One region of the Streptomyces sp. Da 82-17 genome, then DNA from elsewhere that is predicted to be linked to it. Evidence: riboswitches for the same ligand, from Rfam matches in the RefSeq annotation. Region 1 holds a riboswitch; the other holds the start of a gene.

Region 1 (7,750 bases):
ATCCTGCTCCGCGAGATGCTCCCGCCGGCCTCCCTGGACGGCCTGCGCGTCTACTTCCCCGACCCCTGGCCGAAGAAGCGGCACAACAAGCGCCGCCTGATCCAGCCGGAGTTCCTCACGCTTGCCGCCCCGTCGCTCAAGCCGGGTGCGCTCGTGCACTGCGCGACGGACTGGGAGGAGTACGCGGAGCAGATGCTGGAAGTCCTCACCGCGCACCCCGACTACGTCAACACGCAGGAGGACGGCGGATACGCCCCGCGCCCCGCCTTTCGCCCCCTCACCCGCTTCGAGGGCCAGGGCCTGGACAAGGGCCACGTGGTCCACGACCTGCTGTTCCGCCGCACGGGAGCCTGAGCCGGGCCGAACCCGGACCCGGGCCCGGACCCGGGCCTGAGACCGGACCCGGACCCGGACCCGGGGCCTGAGACGGGACCCGGCCCCGGACCCAAGCCCGGCCCGAGCCGAACGCGAGCAGACCCCAAGCAGACCCTGGACGCACACCCACCCCCGTACGCATCCCGGAACGCACCATCGCGCCCCCGGCACCCGCCTGCCTATCCTCGACGCCGTGACCCTCGTGCCTCCGCCCAACGCCCCGCAGCCCGGCCCCGCAGGTCGGAGCGCGGGCGGGCCCGGAACGCACCCCACCCCGCACCCCACCCCGCACCCCGGATCATCAGCCGGGCCCCCACCCCCCACGCACTGGTGGCAGCGGCGGCCCGTCAAGGCCTGGGTGCTCGGCACGCTGCTCGCGCTCTCCGGTCTGGTGATCCTCGGCCTGGTGCGGGAGGAGACCGGCACCGAAGGGTTCCTCGTCGGCCTCGGCCTGGCCACGCTGCCGGTGCCGCTGCTGACCGCCGCGTTCCGCTGGCTGGACCGCGTGGACCCCGGCCCCTGGCGGAACCTCATATTCGCCTTCGCCTGGGGCGCCTGCGCGGCGGCGCTGATAGCGATCGTGGCGAACAGCTTCGCGACCCGCTGGATAGAAACCGCCACCGCCGACCCGGCGAGCGCCGACACCCTCGGCGCGACCGTCATAGCCCCCGTCGTCGAGGAGAGCGCCAAGGCGGCCGCCGTACTGCTCGTGTTCCTGTTCCGCAGACGGGAGTTCACCGGCATCGTCGACGGCGTGGTGATAGCCGGGATCACCGCCACCGGATTCGCGTTCACGGAGAACGTCCTCTATCTCGGCAACGCCTACGGCACCGACGAGGCCAGCGGCATCACGGGCCTCGCCCTCGACTCGGTCACCGCGGCGACCTTCTTCGTCCGCATCGTGATGTCGCCCTTCGCGCACCCGCTGTTCACGGTGCTCACCGGCATCGGCTTCGGCCTCGCCGCCCGCTCCGCGCAGCGCCGCCGCGCCCGCCGCTTCCTGCTCCCGCTGACCGGCCTCGGCCTCGCGATGGGCATGCACGCCCTGTGGAACAGCTCGGCGGTCTTCGGCCCGTTCGGCTTCTTCGCCGTCTACGCGGGCTTCATGGTTCCCGCCTTCGCCCTGCTGACCTGGCTCATCGTCTGGACCCGGCAGCGCGAGCTGCGCACCATCCGCACCGAACTGCCCGTCTACGCCGCGGCCGGCTGGATCGGCCCGCCCGAGGCGTACGCCCTGTCGTCCATGCGCGCCCGCCGCATCGCCCGCGAGTACGCCGCGCACCTCGGCGGCCCGCCCGCCCAGCGGGCCGTCGCGGAGTACGAGGCGTACGCGACGTCCCTGGCGTTCCTGCGGCACCGGGGGCGGCGCGGCCGGGCGGGCGCCGAGTTCGTGTTCCGGGAGCGGGAACTGCTCGACGAGATCTGGCGCCGCCGCGAGACCGCCCGCCCGGCCCTGGACTACGCGGCCCGCGCCATCGCCCCGGCACCGCGCCCGTACGCCCCGTACCCGTACGCCCCGCACCCCCACCCGTACGCGCCCCCGCAGGGCCCGCACCTCGCGTACGTGCCGCGGCCCGCGTACGGGCAGCCGCCCGCGCCGTACCCCGCCTACAACCCCTACCGGTCAGGCTGAGGCGGCCGTCAGGTCGGCCAACTCGGCGTCCGTGAGCCGGAGTTCGGCGACCGCGAGCAGCGCGGGCAGCTGCTCGACCGTGCGGGCCGAGGCGATCGGCGCGACCACGGTCGGCTGCGCGGCGAGCCAGGCGAGGGCGACGGTGGCGAGCTCGGCGTCGTGCGCGGCCGCCACCCGGTCCAGGGCGTCCAGCACCCTCACGCCGCGCTCGGTGTCCAGATGCCCGCCCGCACTCTGCGCCCGCACGCTGTCCACCGTCGCACCCGGGCGGTACTTGCCGGTGAGGAAGCCGGAGGCGAGCGCGTAGTAGGGCACGGCGGCGAGGCCGGTCCGCGAGGCGACCTCCTGGAGGCGGCCCTCGTACGTGTCGCGGGAGACCAGGTTGTAGTGCGGCTGCAGCGCGGCGTACCGCGTGAGGCCCTCGCGCTCGGCGAAGTCGAGGGACTCGGTGAGGCGCTCGGGCGAGATGTTGGAGGCGGCGACGGCGCGCACGGTGCCGGCGCGGACCAGCTCGTCGAGGGCGGTGACGATGTCCTCGACGGGGACGCTCGGGTCGTCGAAGTGCGTGTAGTAGAGGTCGATGTAGTCCGTGCCGAGGCGGCGCAGGGAGTCCTCGACGCCCCGCTTGATGGTGCCCGGGGCGAGGCCCTTCACGCCGTCGAGCCCGCCGACCTTGGTCGCGACGACGACGTCCTCGCGATTGCCGCGCGCCGCCAGCCACTTGCCGATGACGGTCTCGGACTCGCCGCCGCTGTTGCCCGGCACCCAGGCCGAGTAGACGTCGGCGGTGTCGATGAAGTTGCCGCCGGCCTCGGTGTAGGCGTCGAGGACCGCGAAGGACTGCTCCTCGTCGGCGCTCCAGCCGAAGACGTTGCCGCCGAGGGCGAGCGGGAAGACCGAGAGACCGGACGGGCCGAGGGTGCGCAAAGAGGTCATGGGGACGTCAACAGCCGCCGTGGACGGGCCTATTCCGGTCCGCGCACCGCTGAGGGGTACGCGCACAGGAAAGAGGGACCCGCCGCACGACGGCTGTGGAGGACATGCCTCACCTCACCGATGCATGCCTCGTACCGGCAGCCCTGACGTCGGGGGGTAAGCCGCCAGGACCACCGGAATCCAGGAACCTCCCGGGGAGCCGTGGCGGCTCGGCCGGTCGAGATCAGATGCTGACGCCCTTGCTGCGCAGCCAGGCGCTCGGGTCGATCAGCTCGCCGCCGGCGGTCTTCACCTCGAAGTGCAGGTGCGGGCCGGTGGAGTTGCCGGTCGAGCCGACGCGTCCGATGACGTCGCCCGTCTTGACCTCCTGGCCGACGCTGACGCTCATCGACGACTGGTGGTTGTACGCCAGCTCGGTGCCGTCGTCGAGCTCGATGACCGTGCGGTAGCCATAACTGCCGGACCAGCCGGCCTCCTTGACTGTGCCGCTGTGGATCGACTTGATCGGCGTGCCCGTGGGGGCGGCGAAGTCCAGGCCCGTGTGGTACCCGGAGGACCACATCGAACCGGCCTGCCCGAACACGGTGCTGATCGTGTACGACGCGAGGGGGGCGGTGAAGCTGCGGGCGAGCTTGGCGAGGCGCTCGGCCTCCGCCTTCCGCTTCGCCTCCTCCTCGGCCTTGCGCTTGGCCTCGGCGGCCTCCCGCTCGGCCTCGGTCTGCTGCTTCTCGGCCTCTTCGGCGGCGGCCTTGGCGGCGGCGTCGGCAGCGGCGGCCTGCTCGGCGGCCGCGGCCTCCTCCTGCTTCGACTCGGCCTGCTGCATGATGCGCGAGCGCAGCGCCTCACCGGCGTCCGCGGAGGCGGCCTGCGGCTCGCCGTCGAGCTGGGCGACGGGGGCGCCGGACGCGGCGGTGGCCTGGGTGACGCCCGAGAAGTCGTCCCCGGCGTCCGCGGAGTCGTCGGAGATCAGGGAGCCGACGCCCGGCAGGGACTCGGCGTCGGGCAGCGATTCGGTGACACCGGAGAGGTCGGGCAGCGAGATCGGTACCGGCGGGCGGTCCTTGGCGGTCGCTATGCCGCCGGCGCCGACCGCGGCGATGACGCCGACGCCGAGCACCGTGGAGCTGCGCGCGAAGCCGCCGCGCTGCTTGCCGACGCGGTGCCGGCCGCGGACCGGGCGAACGGACTCCTCAGTGGGGTTCCACTCTTCCCAGGGCCCTTCGTCGTGTCCGAACGCCGTCTCGCCGTCCGGGAAATACGCGGGCTCATGGCCGGTCGTGCCTCGGCTTGCGGGGGTCGCCACTGGGGCGCACTCCTTTCCTTCCTTCTCGCCTACCGGGTTAGCTGACGGGTTCGGAACAGGAAGGTTTCCTACGGGCGAAGAACGCCCGATTCACCCCAAGTTGGTGGTTCCCCGGCTCCCTTGCGGGATTAAGCGTGTGCGCACGGAGCCGACTCTTGTGACGGCTGGGACGACCGCGCTGCGTTATCGAACGTTAATAGACAGCGGCATCGGATTCCAAGCCGTTCCGACTGATCGTTCATGGCTCTGGCCAAGCCTTTTCGGGACACGAGGGGGCGGAACCGGGCGAGTTGACCACACTTTCTCCACAACTCGCGGCCCTCAAGTTTCTGACGTTGCGTCATTTGTTATGCGGAGGGCGGCGCTTCACTCACAGAGGGTGACAGCGGGCGGCCCCTTCGGCTCGTCCGCCGCGGGCCGCCGCACCGCGAGCAGCGCCATGTCGTCCGTCATGCCGCTCCCGCCGGTGTGCGCCCGCACCTCGTCGGCCACGGCGGCGAGCAGCGCGTCCGGCGCCGCGAACGTCCGGCCGCTGAGCCGGGCCGCCGGATCGTAGAACTCCCCCGCCTCGTCCCGCGCCTCCGAGAGGCCGTCGGTGTAGAAGAGCAGCGTCGCGCCGCCGGGGAAGGCGCACTCGCCCGCCCGGTCCGGCCACATCCCGAGGTCGCCCATGCCGAGCGGAAGCGCCGGCTCCGCCGCCGCGAGCACCGCGAGCCGCCCGCCCGCGTACAGCAACAGGGGTTCCGGATGGCCCCGGTTGATGAACCGGACCACCTCGCGGCCGTGCGGCATCTCCGCGAGCACCGCCGTCGTGAAGCCCTCGAAGGCGTCCAGGCCGGAGCGCCGGACGCCCTCGCGCGCCAGCGCCCGCTCCAGGCGCTGTGCGACCGCCTCCAGGGTCGTCTCCTGCTCGGCCGCCTCCCGGAACGCCCCGATCACCACGGCCACGGCCTCCACAGCCCCGAGCCCCTTGCCGCGCACGTCGCCGACGATCAGCCGTACGCCGTGCGGAGTCTCCTGCACCGCGTACAGGTCGCCGCCGATGAACGCGTCCGCCTGCGCCGCCTCGTAGCACGCGGCCACCTCCAACCCCCCGATCCGAGAAGCCGGTTCGGGCAGGACGGCGCGCTGCGCGGCCTCGGCGATCTCCCGCGCGGAGGCGAGCTTCTCCCCGCGGTGGCGTACGACGACGTTGATGAGGACGGCGAGCGCGGAGACCGTGAGCACGTTGATCAGCTCGGTCAGCTCCTGCGGCCGGCCGACCGTCCCGTAGTACAGCTGCAGCAGCACCACGGACGCGGACGCGGCGACGCCCGTCAGGACCGTGCCCGACAGGCCGAAGAACGGGGCCGCGACGAGCGGCGCGGCGCAGAACAGCGGCGCCGCCGTGAACCTCGGCGGCGTCAACAGCGCGGAGACGAGCCCCACGAGGACGAGCAGCGCGGGCAGCGTACGAATGAACGCGTGCGCGTGCGCGTGCGTGAGAGGCCGTTTCCGCTCCTGCCCCCCAGCCCCGCCGGGCGGTCTGCGGGGCGGTCTGCGGCGCGCACCACCGCCGCCACCGGCCCCCTCCCGGCGCCCGCCTCGCCGCGCTCCGCGCGCTCCTCGCTGCCCCACCGGTCGTCTCCTGCCTGCCGCACCTCCCCAGGCTCGGCGGCGTACGGCGGCCCGGCGACCGCTCGGCGGCCGTACGGGTTAAGGGGTGGCGTTCGGCCTCACCAAAATGGCGTACACTTGTGTTTACCGACGCGGGGTGGAGCAGCTCGGTAGCTCGCTGGGCTCATAACCCAGAGGTCGCAGGTTCAAATCCTGTCCCCGCTACTGAAGCCTCAGGCCCGGCACGTGAAAGCGTGCCGGGCCTGACGCGTTTTCACGGCCCTTCACGGCTGCGGCCCCTGCCCGCCCGCAGCACTCCCCACGAACACGACAGCGCCCGAACCACCGCAGTGGCTCGGGCGCTGCCCGGCAGGTCGGACCGGGTTCCCCCGGGGACCCTCGCGTCGTAGGCCGTGTGGGACTCGAACCCACAACCAATGGATTAAAAGTCCACTGCTCTGCCAATTGAGCTAACGGCCCGCGTCAACGCACCCCCCGAGCATAGCCGCAGGAGCGGACAGAGCCGATCGGGTATCGGTGCGTCGATGCGAAAGCGGGCCCGCTCGGCGAAGCGGACCCGCTGTCACATCAGTCGGTCGTGCCGACCGGATCAGCCGTTGCGCTTCCAGCGCGGCTTGTCGTCGCGGCGCCCGAAGGAGCCGGCGCCGCGGTCGTCACGGCGGTTGAACGGCCGGTCGCTGCCGCCCCGGTGGTCGCGGCGGTCACGGTTGAACGGGCGGTCGTCGCGGTTGAACGGACGGTCGCTGCCGCGGTGGTCGCGGCGGTCGCGGTTGAAGCCGCCGTTGCCGCCCCGGTCGTCCCGGCGGAAGCCGCCCCGCTCGTCGCGGCGGTCACGGTTGAACGGACGGTCGCCGCCACCGCGGTGCTCGCGGCGGTCGCGGTTGAACGGACGGTCGCCGTCCCGGCGTTCACGACGCTCGTACGACGGGCGGTCGTTGTCCCGACGGAAGCCACCGCGGTCACCACGGTCACCACGGTCACCGCGGTCGTCCCGGCGGAAGCCGCCCCGGTCGTCACGGCGCTCGAAGGAACGGCCACCGCGGTCGTCACGGTCCCGGTTGAAGCCGCGGTCACCGCGGTCGTCCCGGCGGAAGCCGCCCCGGTCGTCGCGGCGCTCGTCGCGGCGGTCACGGTTGAACGGGCGGTCGTTGTCCCGGCGGTCGCGGCGCTCGAAGTTGCCGCGGTCGTCCCGGCGTTCACGACGCTCGTACGACGGACGCTCCTCGCGCTGCTCACGCTGCTCCGGCACCTCGACCTCGGCGACGGCGGCCTCGGCAGCGGCGGCGACGGCCTCGTCCGGGTCGTCACCGCGCTCGCGGGCGGCGCGGGCGGTGAGGCGGTCGGCCTCCTCGCGCAGCTCGGTCGCGCGGCGCTGGGCGCGCTCCAGCTGCTTGGTGAGGTCGGCCACGTCCCGCTCGGCCTGCTTCGCGGCGTTGTCCGCGGAGTCGGCCTGGACCTCGGTCAGGGAGCGGGCGCCGGTGATCTCGGCGACCTCCGGGTCGAAGGCGCCGCCCTGGCCGATGATGTGGCGCGAGGCGTCGACGCCCGCGTCCTCCATGAGGCGGAAGATCTGCCGGCGCTGGTGCGGCAGCGACAGCGAGACGACGGTGCCGGAGCGGCCCGCGCGAGCGGTACGGCCGGAGCGGTGCAGGTAGTCCTTGTGGTCGCCGGCCGGGTCCACGTTCAGGACCAGGTCGATGCCGTCGACGTGGATGCCGCGGGCGGCGACGTCGGTGGCGACGAGCGCGTTGACGTAGCCGTCCTTGAAGTCGGCGAGGGTGCGGGTGCGGGCGCCCTGCGTCATGCCGCCGTGCAGCGCGTCGGCCTTCACACCGGCGTCGCGCAGCTGCTCCGCGATGCGGTCGGCGCCGAGCTGGGTGCGGACG
Region 2 (7,750 bases), on a different contig from region 1:
CGAACCGGTCACGTGCCCACCGTCGAACCGCCCACACACCCGCTGCCGAGCAACCCGCACTCGCCCCGCACGCCCAACCCCGAACCGCCCATGCACCCACCGCCGGTTCGGCCCGGTGGACGGCTTCGGACAACGTTCGTCGTGCCCCCTAGCATGGCTGACCATGAACATCTCCTCCGGCGCTCCCGCCAGGACCCGCCCGCAGCTCGCCGTTGTCTGGCCGACCGAGGAGGAGGCTCAACTCCAGGTCGGAATCCACCGGTTGATAGGGGACGTCACCGCGGACGGCGGCGCCATCGGCTACCTCGCCCCGCCGCCGCGGGACGAGACGGACGCCTGGCTGGGCGCGGTGCTCGCCGATGTGCGGGCGGGGGACGCGGCGTTCGCGGTCGCCACGGTCGACGGGCGGGTGGCGGGCTGCGGCCTGTGGCAGCGCCGCGGCGCCGTGTCGACGTACCGGCACAGCGGTGAGCTCCGGCAGTTGATGACGCACCCCGCGGCGCGCGGCTTCGGGCTCGGCCGGCGCCTGGTCTCCGGGTTGGTGGAGCACGCGCGCGCGATGGGCCTCGAACTGCTCACGCTCGGGGTGCGCGGCGACAACCACTCGGCCGTCGAGCTGTACTCACGCCTCGGGTTCCGCGAGTGGGGGCGCCTGCCGGGCGGTATCGCGGTGGGCGACGAGCGGGTCGACGACGTGAAGATGTGGCTCCCGCTGGGGGACTTGAGGCCGGGCGAGCGGTAGCCGACAAGGGCGGCACCGCCGCGGCGAGTGCGAGCCCTCTCAAGCCACCCGAGTAGCCCCGGCGAACGGCATCGAGTCCACCGGCGCGAGCCGCACCGGAGCGTTCGGGTTGGGCGCGTGGATCATCTGCCCGTTGCCCACATAGAGGCCGACGTGGCTGATGCCCGAGTAGAAGAACACCAGGTCACCGGGGGCGAGTTCGGACCGTGAGACGCGCTGCCCGGCGTTGATCTGCGTGTACGTCGTCCGGGGCAGCGAGACGCCCGCCGAACGGTAGGCGGCCTGGGTGAGGCCGGAGCAGTCGAAGGAGTTCGGCCCGGACGCGCCCCACACGTAGGGGCTGCCGATCGCCTCGTACGCGTACGAAATGGCCTGCGCGACACGCGAGTTGGGGGCCTTGAGGGGGCCGCGCGGCAGGTCGCGGGAGGCGCGGGCGCCCGAGTCGGCGCCGTGCAGGCCTTCCGTGACCTGGCGGCGCTCGTCGGCGGTGAGCCGGTCGAGGAGGCGCTTGGCGGAGGCCAGCTTTCCGTTGATGTCCTTCTTGTGCTGGCGCAACTTCGCCCGGTGCGCGGAGAGTTCGCCGCTCTCGCGGTCGGCCTCGGCGCGCAGCCGGTCCAGATCGCGCAGCTGACCCTGGACCCGCCGGACGTCGGCGGCCTGCCGTGCACCCGCGCGGTCGGCGCGCATCACCCGGTCCAGGTAGCCGTCCGGGTCGGAGGCGAGGGCGAGCTGCAGGGAGGGCGCGATCGCGCCGGTGCGGTACTGCTGGGCTGCGGCCGAACCGAGCGCGGTACGCGCGGAGTTGAGGCGTTCGGTCCTGCGGGCGGCCTCGTCCTGCAGCTCGTCGACGCGGTCCTCGGCGGCCTCGGCCCGCTCCTTGACGCCGTTGTACTTCTCGGTGGCGATCTCCGCCTCGTGGTACAGCTTGTCGACCTTGGCCTTCACCTGCGCCGCGGTGAGCCGGGGCTCCGCGTGCCCGGTGCCCTGGAGCGCCGCACCGGAGGCCGCTCCGGCGATGGCCAGGGTGGCGGCGGTGCGGGCCGTATGGCCGCTGATCGAGCGCTGCTTGGGTTTTCGGTGCTTGCGTTGCCTGGGTTGCGCGGCCACTGATCCACTTCCTCACGCGTCCGGCGGCGACCCGCACAGGGGGAGCGGGCCGCCGCCGGACTTCTCGGCGGGGGCGACCGGCTGCCGCCCTACGGGGCGGGGGCGGCGTTGGTGCGTGCCGGTCACCTGGCCAAGGACGCTAAACCTCGGAGTCACGGGCCGATGACGGAATGTGCGCAACTGGCCGCAGAGAGTGCCGCCCGACTGCAATTGACCGGCCGCACGCGCGCGTGGTGCCGGTTTTTGACGCTCCTGCGACCGATTTCGCGGTACGCCGAGACCTCCCTGCCGAGTGCTGATATGTGCCCGGCTAGGCTCCGCTCCATGGACGTACTCATCAACGTGTTCGTCGCCCTGCACATCATCGGCATCGCCTCCCTCCTCGGCGGCTTCCTGACCCAGATGAAGGCGATGGGCGCGGGCACGGCACGGTTCACCCCCGCGATGCTGCACGGTGCGCTGACGATGCTGGTCACCGGTGTGGCCCTGGTCGGCCTCAACCAGGCCGACGACCAGACGGTCAACAACATCAAGATCGGCGTGAAGCTGGCCCTGCTGATCGTGATCCTCGGCCTCGTCTACGTGAAGCGCGACGAGGAGAAGGTGGACAAGGGGATGTTCGTGACGGTGGGCGCGCTCACCACCGTCAACATCTTCCTCGCGACGCTCTGGACGTAGCGGCTCCGCACACACGCGCAAGGGCCCGGACCGGAAAACGGTCCGGGCCCTTGCGCGTACCGGGCAGAACCGGCTCAGGCCGGCCGCACCACGCTGTGGATCGGCATGTAGTAGATCGACTCGACGCGTACGTTCGTCCCCGGCTTCGGGGCGTGGATCATCTTGCCGTCGCCGATGTAGATCCCGACGTGGCTGATGTCGTCGTAGAAGAACACCAGGTCACCGGGTTGTGCGTCGGCCGTCTTCACGGTCGTGCCGACCTTCACCTGGTCCCAGGTGGTGCGCGGCAGCGAGATCCCTGCCGCCTGCCAGGCGTCCTGCGTGAGCCCGGAGCAGTCGTACGAGTCGGGCCCGGTCGCGCCCCACACGTACGGCTTGCCGATCTGCGCCTCCGCGAAGGCGATCACCTTCTCCGCCTTGGCGGCGTACGAGGTGTCCGTGCCGGAACCAGAATCCGAACCGGAGCCCGAGCCGGAGTCGGAGCCCGAGCCGGAGTCCTGCTCCTGTTCCTCCTGCTCCTGCCGCGCCTCCTCCTCGGCCTGGCGCCTGCGCTCCTCCTCGGCCTGCTGCCGCGCGAGCTCCTCCGCCTTGCGCTTGGCCGCGGCCTCCTTCTCCCGCTCGATCGCGGCGAGCCGCGCCTTCTCCTCTGCGGTCAGCTTCGACAGCAGTTCGCGTGCCTCGGAGAGCTTGGCCTGCACGGCCCGCTTGCTCTCCCGGAGGTCGGCCTGCGACTCGGTCAGCGTCTCCAGGCTCTTCTGGGCCTTGCCGCGTTCGGCGGAGGCCTCGCGCTGCAGCGCCTCGTAGTCGTCGACGGCGCGCTTCTGCCGGTCGCTGAGGCGGTTCATCAGCTGCCGCTGGTCGAACATCTCCTGCGGGTCGTCGGCGAGGAGCAGATGCGCGGTCTCCGAGGTGCCGCCGTGGCGGTACTGGGCCGCGGCGAGCGAACCGAGCTCGCGCCGCGCCTCGTTGACCTTGTCGGTGCGCTCGGCGACCTGGTCGAGCAGCCCGTCGACCTCGCCGCGCTGCCGGTCGGTTCGCTCCTTGGCGGCGTTGTACTTCTGCGTGGCGACGCCTGCCTGCCGGTACAGGTCGTCGACCTTCTTCTGGACCTCTTCGAGGGACGGCTTCGGCTCGGCCGGTGCGGCGCCCGCGGTCTGCGACAGCAGGGCGACGGAGGTGAGAGCGGCGGTGGTGATGCCGACGGCCTGGGACGTCCGTATCAGACCCGGCCTGGACCGCGGCTTGCGGTGCGACGCCAAAGGAGGCGCTCCTTCCGTTGGCCGCCTACCGGGTTAGCTGTCGGGTTCGGGCGGATGGTTCGGAAGGGCTGCCCTACGGTCTCGTACGTTGTGCTCTTGTACGGGACCGATTCACCCCGGATGTGAAGGTGGGTCCCCGGCTCCGGCTGCCCGCGTGGGGCGCACCGGACTCGGCGCAGGCCGCGCGCTCCCGGCGTTTTTCGCCGGCGGGGGGACGTGCGGCCCGCCAGCAAAGTAGCCAACTCGTGTGCCAGCTGTGAAGGTTGGTGTCCGATAGGCCCGATACATTTTCGTGACTTTCGCTCTGTGTGAGCGGGTGAACACGGCTCGACCGGGCCTGTTCGCCGTACGGCAGAGGGGCGGCCCGGGGGAGGGCGGGGGTGGGCTCGGGGAACCGGGGTCGGGCTGTCAGTGCGTCCGCCTAGACTCGGTAGGCGATGAGCAGCCTCTTTGACGACAGCTTCCTGGCGGACCTCCAGCCCAAGGACGACGGGCCCCCGCCGCCGCCCGAGGAGCCCGCGCCGGAGCAGATTCCGGACGACCTCTTCGGCGGCCGCTTCGACGCGCCCCCGCCCAGGGACGCGTACTACCGCGACGGCGCCCCCCGCCCCGCGGTCGATCCGGCGACCCTGCTGGAGGGGCTGAACGACAACCAGCGCGCGGCCGTCGTGCACTCCGGCACCCCGCTGCTCATCGTCGCGGGTGCGGGCTCCGGCAAGACCCGCGTCCTCACCCACCGCATCGCCCACCTCCTCGCGGAGCGGGACGTCCACCCGGGCCAGATCCTCGCGATCACGTTCACGAACAAGGCCGCCGGCGAGATGAAGGAACGCGTCTCCGACCTGGTCGGCCCGCGGGCCAACGCGATGTGGGTGATGACCTTCCACAGCGCCTGCGTGCGGATCCTGCGCCGCGAGTCCAAGCGCCTCGGCTTCACTTCCTCGTTCTCGATCTACGACGCCGCCGACTCCAAGCGCCTGATGGCCCTGGTCTGCCGCGACCTCGACCTGGACCCGAAGCGCTTCCCGCCCAAGTCCTTCAGCGCGAAGATCTCCAACCTCAAGAACGAGCTCATCGACGAGGAGACCTTCGCCGGTCAGGCCGCCGACGGCTTCGAGAAGAACCTGGCGCAGGCGTACACGATGTACCAGCAGCGCCTCCGCGAGGCGAACGCCCTGGACTTCGACGACCTGATCATGACGACGGTCCACCTGCTCCAGGCGTTCCCGGACGTCGCCGAGCACTACCGCCGCCGCTTCCGCCACGTCATGGTCGACGAGTACCAGGACACCAACCACGCCCAGTACGCCCTGGTGCGCGAACTCGTGGGGAACGGCGAGCCGGTGGCCGACGGCGCCCCCGCGATCGAGCCCGCCGAGCTGTGCGTGGTGGGTGACGCGGACCAGTCGATCTACGCGTTCCGCGGCGCCACCATCCGCAACATCCTCCAGTTCGAGGAGGACTACCCGAACGCGACGACGATCCTCCTGGAGCAGAACTACCGCTCCACGCAGACGATCCTCTCCGCCGCCAACGCCGTCATCGAGCGGAACGAGAGCCGCCGCCCCAAGAACCTCTGGACCAACGCCGGTGAGGGCGCCCGCATCACGGGCTATGTCGCGGACACCGAGCACGACGAGGCGCAGTTCGTCGCCGAGGAGATCGACCGCCTCACCGACGCGGGCGAGGCGAAGGCCGGAGACGTCGCGGTGTTCTACCGCACGAACGCCCAGTCCCGTGTCTTCGAGGAGATCTTCATCCGCGTCGGCCTGCCCTACAAGGTCGTCGGCGGCGTCCGCTTCTACGAGCGCAAGGAGGTCAGGGACGTCCTGGCCTACCTCCGCGTCCTCGCCAACCCGGAGGACTCGGTTCCGCTGCGGCGGATCCTCAACGTCCCCAAGCGCGGCATCGGCGAGCGCGCCGAGGCGATGATCGACGCCCTGTCGCTGCGCGAGAAGATCAGCTTCCCGCAGGCCCTGAAACGCGTCGACGAGGCGTACGGCATGGCCGCCCGCTCCGCCAACGCGGTCCGCCGCTTCAACACGCTGATGGAGGAGCTCCGTACGATCGTGGAGTCCGGCGCCGGCCCGGCCACGGTCCTGGAGGCCGTCCTCGAACGCACCGGATATCTCGCCGAGTTGCAGTCCTCGACGGACCCGCAGGACGAGACCCGCATCGAGAACCTGCAGGAACTCGCCGCCGTGGCCCTGGAGTTCGAGCAGGAGAACGAGGACGGCGAGGCGCAGGGCACGCTCGCGGACTTCCTGGAGCGGGTCGCGCTCGTCGCCGACTCGGACCAGATCCCGGACGAGGAGGAGGACGGCTCCGGCGTCATCACGCTGATGACGCTGCACACCGCGAAGGGCCTCGAGTTCCCGGTGGTCTTCCTGACCGGCATGGAGGACGGCGTCTTCCCGCACATGCGCGCGCTCGGCCAGGTCAAGGAGCTGGAGGAGGAGCGCCGCCTCGCGTACGTGGGCATCACCCGCGCCCGCGAGCGCCTCTACCTGACGCGGTCCACGATGCGCTCGGCCTGGGGCCAGCCGTCGTACAACCCGCCGTCCCGCTTCCTGGAGGAGATCCCGGAGCAGCACCTCGACTGGAAGCGCACCGGTCCTGCCGCGCCGCCGCCGTCGCGCGGCCCGGCCGGCGGGGTCGTCTCCTCGCTCTCGTCCTCCCGTTCCCGCAGCGGCCCGTCCGGTTTCGCGACGCGGCGTACGTCCGGGGACAAGCCGGTGGTCTCGCTCGCGGCGGGGGACCGGGTCACGCACGACCAGTTCGGCCTCGGCACGGTCGTCGGCGTGGAGGGCGCGGGGGACAAGGCCCGCGCGACGATCGACTTCGGCGACCCGAAGCCGAAGGTGCTGCTGCTCAGATACGCGCCGGTCGAGAAGCTCTGACGGTCGGAACGGGGCCGGTCCGACTTGGGCCGGTCCCGACCGCGGTCGGCCCTGAAGGCACCGGTCCGGTCTTTGTGGCCGCGGCGGGCTGGCCGGGGTCGGGCCGGGGCGCGGGGATCAGGTCGGGTCGAGTCCGTGGCTGCGCAGCCACGGCAGCGGGTCGATCGTCGAGCCGCCGCCGGGGCGCACCTCGAAGTGCAGGTGCGGGCCGGTCGAGTTGCCGGAGTTGCCGGAGTACGCGATGGTGTCGCCGGCCTTCACGGAACCGCTGCGGATCTTCGTGCTGGAGAGGTGGCAGTACCACAGCTCCGTGCCGTCGGCGGCGGTCACGATCACCATGTTCCCGTACGCGGGATTCCACTGCGTACGCACGGTGCCGTCCGCGGCGGCCATGACGGGGGTGCCGTACGAGACGGGGAAGTCGATGCCCGAGTGCGTGGACATCCAGTTGATGCCGGACTGCCCGTAGTACGAGCTCAGCCCGCGCTGCTCCACCGGCAGCGCGAACTTCGGCCGCATCGCCTCCTTGCGTGCAGCCTCGGCGGCCTTCCGCTTCCGCTCGGCCTCCTGGCGCTCCCTGAGGTCGATGCGTTCCTGCGTACGGCTGGCGCGGTCGGCGAAGTCGTCGGCGTCCGCGGACAGGTTGGCGAGCTGGGTGTCCAGCTTGTTGTTGGCCGTGGACGGTTTGACCGTGGTCGGGTCGGGCGCGGCCTGCGCCTGCGTGTCGGCCTGGTCCTCGCTCATGCCGCCCGCCACCGACGCGGCCGCGATGCCCGCGACGCCGAGCGCGCACACCGACGGCACGGCGACCGTCAGCAGCGCGGAACGCTTCGCGGGGGCGCGGCGCCGACTGCGGCTACGGGGCGGGGCGCCGGCCGGGGCGATCGGGGCGACGAGCGGTTCGTCGGCGGAGGCGCCGGAGGCACCGGCGGGGCCGGAGTCCGTGGGGTGCGCGGCGTCCGGGGCTTCCGTGACGTCGGACTCGGCGAGGTCGGTGTGGCCGAACTCGGGCCCCGCGGCGGGGTGTTCGGCGACCGCGTGCTCGTCCTGGCCGGACTGCTCGA

What was found. Region 1 has a riboswitch for cyclic di-AMP ahead of ACIDOF_RS13580 (M23 family metallopeptidase). Riboswitches for the same ligand answer to the same signal wherever they lie in the genome.
Region 2: it holds a riboswitch for cyclic di-AMP, as region 1 does, so the genes downstream of both, ACIDOF_RS14945 (NlpC/P60 family protein) here and ACIDOF_RS13580 (M23 family metallopeptidase) in region 1, are expected to answer to the same signal.

The regions. Positions count from the first base shown of each region.
Region 1 is NZ_JBJURH010000006.1:380,801-388,550, reverse strand. It holds gene trmB (tRNA (guanosine(46)-N7)-methyltransferase TrmB) at 1-354, shown strand, start outside; gene ACIDOF_RS13590 (PrsW family intramembrane metalloprotease) at 734-2,008, shown strand; gene ACIDOF_RS13585 (aldo/keto reductase) at 2,000-2,944, opposite strand; gene ACIDOF_RS13580 (M23 family metallopeptidase) at 3,168-4,247, opposite strand; cyclic di-AMP (ydaO/yuaA leader) riboswitch at 4,259-4,392, opposite strand; gene ACIDOF_RS13575 (PP2C family protein-serine/threonine phosphatase) at 4,614-5,864, opposite strand; tRNA gene ACIDOF_RS13570 (tRNA-Met) at 5,995-6,068, shown strand; tRNA gene ACIDOF_RS13565 (tRNA-Lys) at 6,251-6,323, opposite strand; gene ACIDOF_RS13560 (DEAD/DEAH box helicase) at 6,454-7,750, opposite strand, start outside.
Region 2 is NZ_JBJURH010000007.1:265,024-272,773, forward strand. It holds gene ACIDOF_RS14930 (GNAT family N-acetyltransferase) at 164-742, shown strand; gene ACIDOF_RS14935 (NlpC/P60 family protein) at 782-1,849, opposite strand; gene ACIDOF_RS14940 (hypothetical protein) at 2,174-2,527, shown strand; gene ACIDOF_RS14945 (NlpC/P60 family protein) at 2,602-3,786, opposite strand; cyclic di-AMP (ydaO/yuaA leader) riboswitch at 3,793-3,972, opposite strand; gene pcrA (DNA helicase PcrA) at 4,224-6,686, shown strand; gene ACIDOF_RS14955 (M23 family metallopeptidase) at 6,804-7,750, opposite strand, start outside.